3 regions of the Priestia sp. JV24 genome follow, and region 3 is predicted to be linked to each of the others. Evidence: riboswitches for the same ligand, from Rfam matches in the RefSeq annotation. Region 3 holds a riboswitch; each other region holds the start of a gene.
The links. Region 3 has a riboswitch for lysine ahead of OK414_RS13335 (amino acid permease). Riboswitches for the same ligand answer to the same signal wherever they lie in the genome.
Positions count from the first base shown of each region.

Region 1: another riboswitch for lysine. It lies ahead of dapA (4-hydroxy-tetrahydrodipicolinate synthase); the one in region 3 lies ahead of OK414_RS13335 (amino acid permease).
Region 2: another riboswitch for lysine. It lies ahead of lysA (diaminopimelate decarboxylase); the one in region 3 lies ahead of OK414_RS13335 (amino acid permease).

Region 1 covers NZ_JAPCIN010000012.1:533,952-537,125, reverse strand. Annotated here, with positions in the region: gene OK414_RS08420 (DMT family transporter) at 1-188, shown strand, start outside; gene dapA (4-hydroxy-tetrahydrodipicolinate synthase) at 450-1,337, opposite strand; lysine riboswitch at 1,465-1,643, opposite strand; gene OK414_RS08410 (hypothetical protein) at 1,940-2,227, opposite strand; gene OK414_RS08405 (H-type small acid-soluble spore protein) at 2,632-2,802, shown strand; gene OK414_RS08400 (hypothetical protein) at 2,820-2,990, shown strand.
Region 2 covers NZ_JAPCIN010000015.1:517,529-520,702, forward strand. Annotated here, with positions in the region: gene OK414_RS11980 (dicarboxylate/amino acid:cation symporter) at 1-435, opposite strand, end outside; gene lysA (diaminopimelate decarboxylase) at 488-1,816, opposite strand; lysine riboswitch at 1,962-2,144, opposite strand; gene OK414_RS11990 (CBO0543 family protein) at 2,211-2,723, opposite strand; gene OK414_RS11995 (NAD(P)/FAD-dependent oxidoreductase) at 3,061-3,174, shown strand, end outside.
Region 3 covers NZ_JAPCIN010000016.1:173,818-176,991, forward strand. Annotated here, with positions in the region: gene OK414_RS13325 (ethanolamine ammonia-lyase reactivating factor EutA) at 1-546, opposite strand, end outside; gene thiT (energy-coupled thiamine transporter ThiT) at 703-1,311, opposite strand; TPP riboswitch at 1,344-1,444, opposite strand; lysine riboswitch at 1,619-1,803, shown strand; gene OK414_RS13335 (amino acid permease) at 1,906-3,174, shown strand, end outside.

The sequences.
Region 1 (3,174 bases), on a different contig from region 3:
CGATTGGTTACAGCTGTTATTTATTCGCCCTAAAGGAAGGTCCATCCAGTGTGGTTTATCCAATCATTAGTTTAAATTGTATTGTTGTTTTAATCGGGAGCTTAATTATCTTTAAAGAGAGACTTAAAAAATATCAATTAATAGGAATTATTCTTACTCTATGCGGAATCGTGTTGACTAAGATATAAGTTCTTGCACCAATACCGACAGAAGAATGAACATATAGTGAAATAGGTCTCCCTCTGGATGGCAACTGAAGATGTATATAGTATACATACATAAAAAAACAGAAAAACTCCCCCAATGCGTTAAGGGAGTTTTTCTATTTTTAGAAGTTAGCTAAATGATGATTCATCCATCTTGAGCTTTGGGTACCAATCTTGCCTTAATGTATCGATTGAATCGGTCGTTTTAGCTATGCTCTCTCTCCTAACCTGTTTTTATTTATTTCAACAGGTAGCGTTAATGCCGCTAGCTTGCAGAACTTTTTCTAGTGCACTTTGCTCTTTATTGCTTAAAGGAACCATTGGCAAACGAACACCGCCAACTTGTATTCCATTTAGATTTAATGCAGCTTTTACTGGTGAAGGACTTGGCTCAATAAATAATGCTCTCATAATTGGAAGCAGATTGCGATGTGTAGCAGCAGCTTTTTGGACATCGCCATTTTTGAAGGCATTAATCATTTCTTGCATATCATTGCCAATGATGTGGGAAGCAACTGAAATAACTCCTGCCCCGCCAATTGCTAATACTGGTATTGTTAACCCATCATCGCCGCTGTATAGTGTAAAGTCGCTAGGTGTTTTGCTAATAATCTCTGCCATGGCATCCAAGTTGCCACTTGCTTCCTTAATTGACACAACATTAGGGATCTCTGATAGACGAACAACTGTTTCAACAGAAATGTTAACTATGCTTCGCCCTGGGATATTATAAAGCATAACTGGTAGAGAGGTTGATTCGGCAATCGTTTTAAAATGCTGGTACAAGCCTTCTTGAGACGGCTTATTATAGTATGGAGCAACGAGCATAATACCATCGACTCCTGTTTCCTCTGCAAGTTTCGTTAAGCTCATCGAAGCTTGCGTGTTGTTTGAGCCAGTTCCAGCGATGACGTGGACTCTTCCAGCAGCAGCTTCTACAACACATTTGAATAATTCAATTTTTTCTTCTGTGGTTAATGTTGGAGACTCTCCAGTTGTACCAGCTACAACTAAGCCGTCTGTGCCATTTGTAATTAAATGCTCAACCAACGTTTTCGTCGCGTTAAAGTCAATTTCGCCATTCTGATCAAACGGGGTAACCATTGCTGTTAATACTTGGCCAAAATTCATAACTACACACCCTTTATAAAATTTTTAAAATTAGAGGGGTCAGAGCCATTCATAAGAAACGCAAAAAAGCAGCAACGAGGGATTCGTTGCTGCAGTAGAAACAATATTTATCAAAAATAGTTTCCGTGCGTAAGATAGCCCTCCATACAGTTTCCCATATGACAGTTCTGTATTTATTCAACAGCAGAACCAGCTTCAAGAACATGAGATTCTTTCAGCTTCGGCAAATACCCCTTTCCACAATTGTCATTGGATCTCATTCTCCTCAAATTGTATACTTATGATCTTTGCACCTCTATCCTCACTTCAAAAAATATTGAAATAAGAAAATATTTAATTGAATTTAATATAACAGTAAATTTCCTTTCACGCAAGAATCATTTAAGTATAATTTTATGGACACCATGTAATTAAGTCCTTACCCTTATTTTTGAGAGAATGCCTCCGGATTATTGACTCAAATCCAATCGACTACATTTAGTACTTTATAATATTCATTTTCTTTTGCGCTAATATAATAATCCTTTTGTTTATAGTTCATATCTCCAATCCTCTTTTGGTTATTTATGAACTATAAATTTTTTCATAAGATAGCATCAAATTTAGACTGTATCTCTTATTTCCTTATAACATCTACATTGATTTAAATAGTTTATAATATCTTGGTTATTTACTTCTTTGATATTATCTCCAAAAAGTTCAACGGCACTTTCTAAACGTTCCCTTTTATTATCAATCGTTAGTACATATCGAAGTGCATCAACTACTGGTGCATTATGGTATGTACGACGAACGAAATATTCTTCGATTGCCTTATTTAAGTATTCTGATTCAGCCTTTCTAAATTTAGTTTCTGACCTTTGAAGGTTCTTTACCTCCATCTCTAACATAAATCCCTCATCCTCTCCGATTTAATTTACTATTTTATTCCCCTACTAGAAGTAAAATAAAACTTAGTTTGTATACAAATAATATATTTTCTCAAAATAAAAAACACCTGTGAAGACAGATGTTTTTTGTAAACTTAACATATTAAAGGAGAAACGATTCGTCAGCAAAAGGAGGAATCTGATTAGGTACAGTATGTGCTCATTTTTCATATTTATACGTATTCGAATTAAAGAATAAAATGAGGTTAAGCAAACCCATTGATGTTCGATTTTTGTAAGGTTAAGGAATAGATTAATTTTTGACGAAGTGAGTTATAGAATGTAGTCAAGTTATTGGTGAGGAAATATAGCTTTATCTTTTAATTGATGCATCACAAGGACATACTAAAAAATGAGGTGATAACATGGAAATAAATCGAGCTAAACAAATTCTTTCTTCCCCCAAGGAAATTGATGTTCATTACCACGGAGTTCCTATTTGGATTAAAAGTGTAGATGAAACATCAAGTATAGCTACCGTTCATGCGAGAGGAACACATGATGAAGACCGTATGGTTCCAGTCCTTGATTTATAAGAAAAAAGAGGTGCAGCATGAAAGAGAAAAAAGAACCAAAACTTAGAAGTGGCGAGCTAGAAAATGCGGAACTAAAAGGCTATTATGGAATGGATCCTGAAACTAGCCTTCAATCTGTTAATTTTGCTACGACAGAGAACCCATACTTAAATGAGCATTATCAAGAAGATTCTAAAGAAAATGAATAAAAAGAGAAGAAAATAACCGACCCTTATTTCTTTTCTGTAGTTATGCATTTTTATTAAGTTGACAATAGAAGAGTTTTCAGATAACATATTTCGATTTCGGCTTATTCTTACTTTTGCAACGATATTACCTGACACCTAACCATTATAAAGAGCCACTTGTTTTACGCAAGTGGCTCTTTGCTAC
Region 2 (3,174 bases), on a different contig from region 3:
AAATAACTGAACAAAATCAGGTACAGTAAATGTGCTAACAAGCTGATTTAAAAGCGTCATTTTTTCAGCTGTATTTTCACTGTCACCCATCAATTCTTTAATGGCAGAAGTATCTACATTATGTAGCGGATTGTAAAGTGATGCGCCTAAAAAGCCTAAAACGGCTGAAACAGCAGCAGTGGCGACAAACACAACGGCAATTCCTAGCATAATTTTACCAAGACGTTTCATTTCGTTCATGTTTGCAATCGCCGAAGCCACACTAAAAAAGACAAGGGGAACGATAATCATGAACATCAAATTGAGAAACAAATCACCAAAAGGCTTCACGACTGCCACATCGGGTCCAATAGCATATCCTGCTATCCCGCCAATTAAAATAGCGAGAAGCAGAATAAGCGATGATCTGTACGTTTTAAATACACTTAAAACCATAGTTAGATTTCCTCCAAACAACAATAGCTTCTTTACTACGCAAGAACAGCTATTATTTGCTCATTGCATACGTAGTAACGACTGGCTTTACATCTTTACGCACCAAATCTTCGTATGTTTCTCGCTCTACAGCAAGACGAGCTTCTCCCTTTTTTACAAATACAACAGCAGGGCGCGGAATACGGTTGTAATTGCTAGCCATTGAATAGTTGTAGGCACCTGTAGAGGACACTGCTAATAAATCTCCTTGATTAACGCGCGGTAAATCAATATCCCAAATAAGCATATCTCCTGATTCACAGCATTTACCCGCAATTGATACTGTTTCATCTTTTTTATCCGTCACTCTATTAGCCAAGACAGCTTCATGTTTTGCATCGTAAAGAGCAGGACGGATATTATCGGTCATACCGCCGTCAACTCCTACGTATTTTCGTACACCTGGAATCTCCTTCGTTGATCCAATTGTATAAAGCGTTGTACCTGCTTCTCCTACGATGCTTCTTCCAGGCTCAATCCAGACTTCTGGAAGAGTATAATTCTGTTCAGTTAACGTGCGGCTTAGCTTTTCTGTCAGTGCATCTACATAATACTCAACTGGAAGAGGAGAGTCGCTTTCGGTATAACGAATACCAAAACCACCACCTACGTTTAAAACTTTTACTTCAAATTCCATTTTATCACGAATGCTGAATAAGAAATCAGTTAAAATATCAATGGCGCGAGAAAAACCATCTACTTCAAAAATTTGCGAACCAATATGACAATGAATGCCTAAAAGATCGTAGTAAGGCTTTTCTAACGCAGAACTTACCGCTTTCATGGCTTGGTCATTGGAAAGACCAAATCCAAACTTGGAATCTTCCTGTCCGGTCATAATATATTCATGTGTATGGGCTTCAATCCCTGGAGTAACACGCAGAAGAATAGATGCTTTCTGTTTGCGCTCAGCTGCTAAGGCATGCAAAACTTCAAGTTCGGTAAAGTTATCAACAACAAAACAGCCAATATTTGCATCAAGAGCCATTTCCATTTCTTCAATCGTTTTATTATTTCCGTGAAAATGAATGCGTTCAGCTGGATATCCAGCTTCAAGCGCTGTAAATAATTCGCCTCCTGAGACCACATCTAGTGACATATCAAGCTTCGTTAAAAGGCTAGCCATTTCCATACAAAGAAATGCTTTCCCTGCATAGGCGATTTGATATGAAAATCCGCTTCTTCGAAAGGCTGAATGGAAGGCCTTGCATTTCGTTTCAATTAATTCTTGATCGTAGATGTATAGAGGAGTGCCGTATTGTTTTTTCAGTTCGACCGTATCGCACTGCCCAATTTCTAAATGATTGTTGCTGTTAATTTTACTCGTTCCATGTAAGTACATAATTCGTATCCCTCCATTTAAATCATTTAACTATAACTTTGAACTTTGATGGTCAGTAGAAAAACACAAAAAAGACCCGTGAAGTGATGTTCACGCGTCTTGGTTTCATAATAATAAAGTATTATTACATTCTAGGCATCAACATCTCTTCAATAGCTCTCCACAAACCAAATGGTTTGTGACAGCTCAGCATTTATTCAATACTGAACCAGTATATGAACACAATGGATGTTTATATACTTCGGCACGAAATCCCTTTTACTTATCTTCACAGACTCCATTAGTCTCCAATAAGTGACTCTTGATTTCATGCACCTCTATTCTCAGAGAGGAAAATTATATTTAAATGTAATTCCTATTATATTTCCTTTTTCTCCGTCTAGTCAATGAAAAGTTAAGGCATAGGAATATCAAAAAAAATAAATAAGAAAGCTATGAAGCTTCCAGATAGAATCCAAGCAGCCAGTGCTGTCTTCTGATGAATGATTAAAAGTGAGAACGTGACAATATTGAAGAGAAAAGAGCACAGCAGCGACCATCCATAATGATGAGTGATACTGTGATTAACATAAGCAATGAACTCAATCACAGTAAATAAAAGCGCCCACAAAAGAATCCACCACAGGCTACCGCTTACATGCAGCGGCAGCCTTCCTAAAAAAACCGGTATAACAAACGGATAAATAATTAAGGTTATTCCAAGGGAAACCATTAGGTGATCGGGTAGAAAAAGGTGATCAATACCAACAGGGTAAAATACCCATACGCGGTGATGAAACAGCAGCACTTCATAAAGCAAATTCCCCGTGACCCAAAACAGCAAAGTAGGATAGTATTCTTGATACCTTCGCCACTTGCCAAATAGTAAACCAAGGATGATGAAAAATAATACAAATGAAGATTGCATGCGCTCTCCTTAAAATAATGGTTATTTCTTTTTATTTACATATTATAGAAATTTTATTCTCTCCGCTTTTATTCAGAAACTATAATAGAAAAGCCGTAAGAAACAGCGTTAAAGACGTACTACCACTATTTATGGCTTTCTTCACCCTGCTATAATCTCCGTAAAGGAACTTTTAACACTTTTGTTCACGAGATGAAAGGAGCTATATGTTAAAGGCCGAAGGACGTAAAAATAAGCTCAAAATAGCTTCACCTAGTATGTGACTTCTTTTTTTGCTATGCTAAAGTTGCGTACATATAGCATGAGAATACTAGAAGAAAGAAAAGGGTGTTTTGGTATGAAAACATACATCGTAGTTGGAGCTGGGATACTTGGAGCTTCTACAGCATATCATTTAGCAAAAGCAGAAGCAGATGTGACATTGATAGATCGCAAAGATGCTGGTCAAGCT
Region 3 (3,174 bases):
CCGAATTAATCTTCCTCCTACATGCAGTGTAAACGTTTCTATCACTTTTCCATTTTGACATAAAGCGATGTTAGCAGTGCCTCCTCCTACATCAATATTGGCAATTACTGCATTTGTTTCAGCGGAACGTTGGATTGCTCCTGATCCTTTTGCTGCTAACATTCCTTCCAAGTCAGCGCCGGCTGTTGCAACAACAAAATCCCCAGCATGTTCGGCTAGATAGTGAAGGATACTTTCTGCATTTTGCTTTCTAGCCGTTTCTCCTGTAATGATCACAGCACCTGCCTCCACTTGATCTAAGGAGATTCCTGCATTCTTATACTCTTGTTCTAGTAGTACCGTTAATCTTTGAACATCGATTTCAACCTCGTTTAGCATAGGGGTGGTATAGATAGAACTTGCATACGTTACGCGACGATCAATAATTTGACAGCCTGGCAGCGTAAACTGATTTTGTTGATTTGCTATTAACAGCTTGCTTACAATCAGCTTTGTTGTGCTTGTTCCGATATCTAAACCTATGCTCGTTATCCATTTCTGTAGCATGCTATCAATCCCTTATCTCGTTTGAATATGGTGATTATCATAAAACAGTTTTTTGAATATTTCACTAACTATGTTATCAAACCTGACACACTTTTGTGTAAACAAAGGTGACAAATGACAAAAAAGACTAAATCTTGGTAGATTTAGTCTTTTTGCTTATGATGAGTGTGATTTAGTTACAATCATTCTTGATGCGGATGGAATTAACAGTGAAAGGATAACTAGACATGATAGCAACGACCCAATCATCGAAATCCCGTTCATCGAGAAAGAATACCATAGGACAGGCATTCCTTTTGGTGCAGCAAATCCCCAAAATATTAAGCCTGCAATGAAATGGCAAAAATAACGAGCGAAACTTCCTATAATTAAAGATAAAATAATAAAAAAGAAAGCTTTTGATCTTTGATTATTAGCTAAGTATCCTTTAATAGAACTAGAGAAAATCCCGCCAAATCCAATAAAGGTAACAGCGATAACATACTCTATAAAAGCTTGCAATGGGGTTAAAATATATGCATTTCCTAAAGCTAATTGCAATATTCCCCATAAAAATCCGGATAAAGCTCCTCCTTTGACTCCCCATCGAAAGCACATAATAAAAATAGGAACCATAGAGAACGAAATGCTTACGCCTATTGCAATTTTTATAGAAGGTAAAAGATCAATTAAAAAAGCCAATGCTGCAAAAATAGCTATTTCAATTTTAGCCTGTAAAGGTAATGCTTTATTCACGTTTCTCACTCCTGTTTTTGAATCATTCATATCAAACGGTTTACACAGGAGTAAGCAAATATATGCTACTATTCCCACATTCCTGCGCTAGCGTTAACTAACAGGTTCGAAGGGTCTGAACAATTTGTTCACTCTCAGCACGGCGGCTCCCCCTGTGGTACGTTCGGATATTTATGTAGTATTATGACAACATTCATTATACCATATGTAACAAAATAGATTCGAGAGATTTCAAAGATGTTTCTATTTTCTGAATCTATTTTTTATAATGACAATCGTTTTAGTATTTGGTATACTTCTTTTATGTCAATTGAATATAAAAAACCCTCATCCTAATCGATGAGGTAGAGGTCGCAGTTTTTAATAGTAAAGTAACGGAAATGCAGAGAACATTGAGGATGTTGCTTGAAAGGAAAAATTGCCGAAGTTTAGATCACTTCTCGGTTGATTTAAGCTGGGGCTGTCTCCGAACAGGAACAGAACTGTCACATCATGCGAGTGATGTGAAGAGCTATCTTCACGGAAGGTTGACGCGGTTTTCAGATTTAAAAGCGCGCACATATACTGCGGGCTTTTTTTATGTTATCCCGTCTCTTTCCGTACATTCGAAAGGAGTATTTATCTATGCAAGAGCAACAAGAATTAAAACGTGGGTTGAAATCTCGCCACTTAACGATGATTTCATTAGGAGGAGCCATCGGAACCGGCTTATTCCTAGCAAGTGGTGGAGCAATTCACACAGCAGGACCTGGGGGAGCGCTTTTAGCTTACGCTATCATTGGCGTCATGGTTTACTTTTTGATGACCAGCCTAGCGGAGCTCGCAGCTTATATGCCTGAAGCTGGTTCGTTTAGTACGTATGCATCTCGTTTTGTAGATCCATCCTTTGGTTTCGCTCTCGGATGGAACTATTGGTACAACTGGGCTATTACAATTGCAGCTGAATTATCCGCTGGAGCCCTTATTATGAAATTTTGGTTCCCAAACTCTTCTTCTATTTTATGGAGTGCCCTGTTTTTATTAATTATGTTTGGGCTTAACTACCTTTCTGTAAAAGGATTTGGTGAATCTGAATTTTGGTTTTCGTTAATTAAAGTAGTAACGGTTATCATCTTTTTAGTTATTGGCATTATGATGATTTTTGGTATCTTTAACAATGAAGCACCAGGGTTTAAAAACTTCACGCTTGGTGATGGACCCATTCACGGTGGATTCTTTACTGTCTTAGGTATTTTTATGGCTGCTGGTTTTTCATTTCAAGGAACAGAGTTGCTTGGAGTCGCAGCTGGAGAAAGTGAAGATCCGGAAAAAACGGTTCCTCGCGCAGTTAAACAAGTCTTCTGGCGCATCTTGTTATTTTATATTTTAGCTATTTTTGTTATTGGGATGCTTATTCCATACACAGCCGATTCATTAGCAAGTGATGATGTGCGAGTAAGTCCATTTACTTTAATATTCGAACGAGCAGGTCTGGCGTTTGCAGCATCAGCTATCAATGCCGTTATTTTAACAGCCGTTTTATCTGCTGGTAACTCAGGTATGTATGCTTCTACGCGTATGCTGTGGAACTTAGCGAAAGATGGAAAAGCACCAAGGTTCTTAGCAAAAGTAAATAAACGAGGCGTTCCGGTGAATGCTTTAATTGCAACGGCACTTGTCGGTACACTTGCATTTGGTGCTTCATTTTTTGGAGACGGTGCGGTATACACGTGGTTACTTAACGCTTCTGGTATGTCTGGTTTTATTGCTTGGTTAGGAATTGCCATCAGCCACTATCGTTTTAGAAGAGCATTTGTTGCCCAAGGTCATGATTTGAGTGAACTTCCATATCATGCAAAACTTTTCCCTTTTGGTCCTATCTTTGCCTTTATTTTATGTGCTGTTGTTATTTTA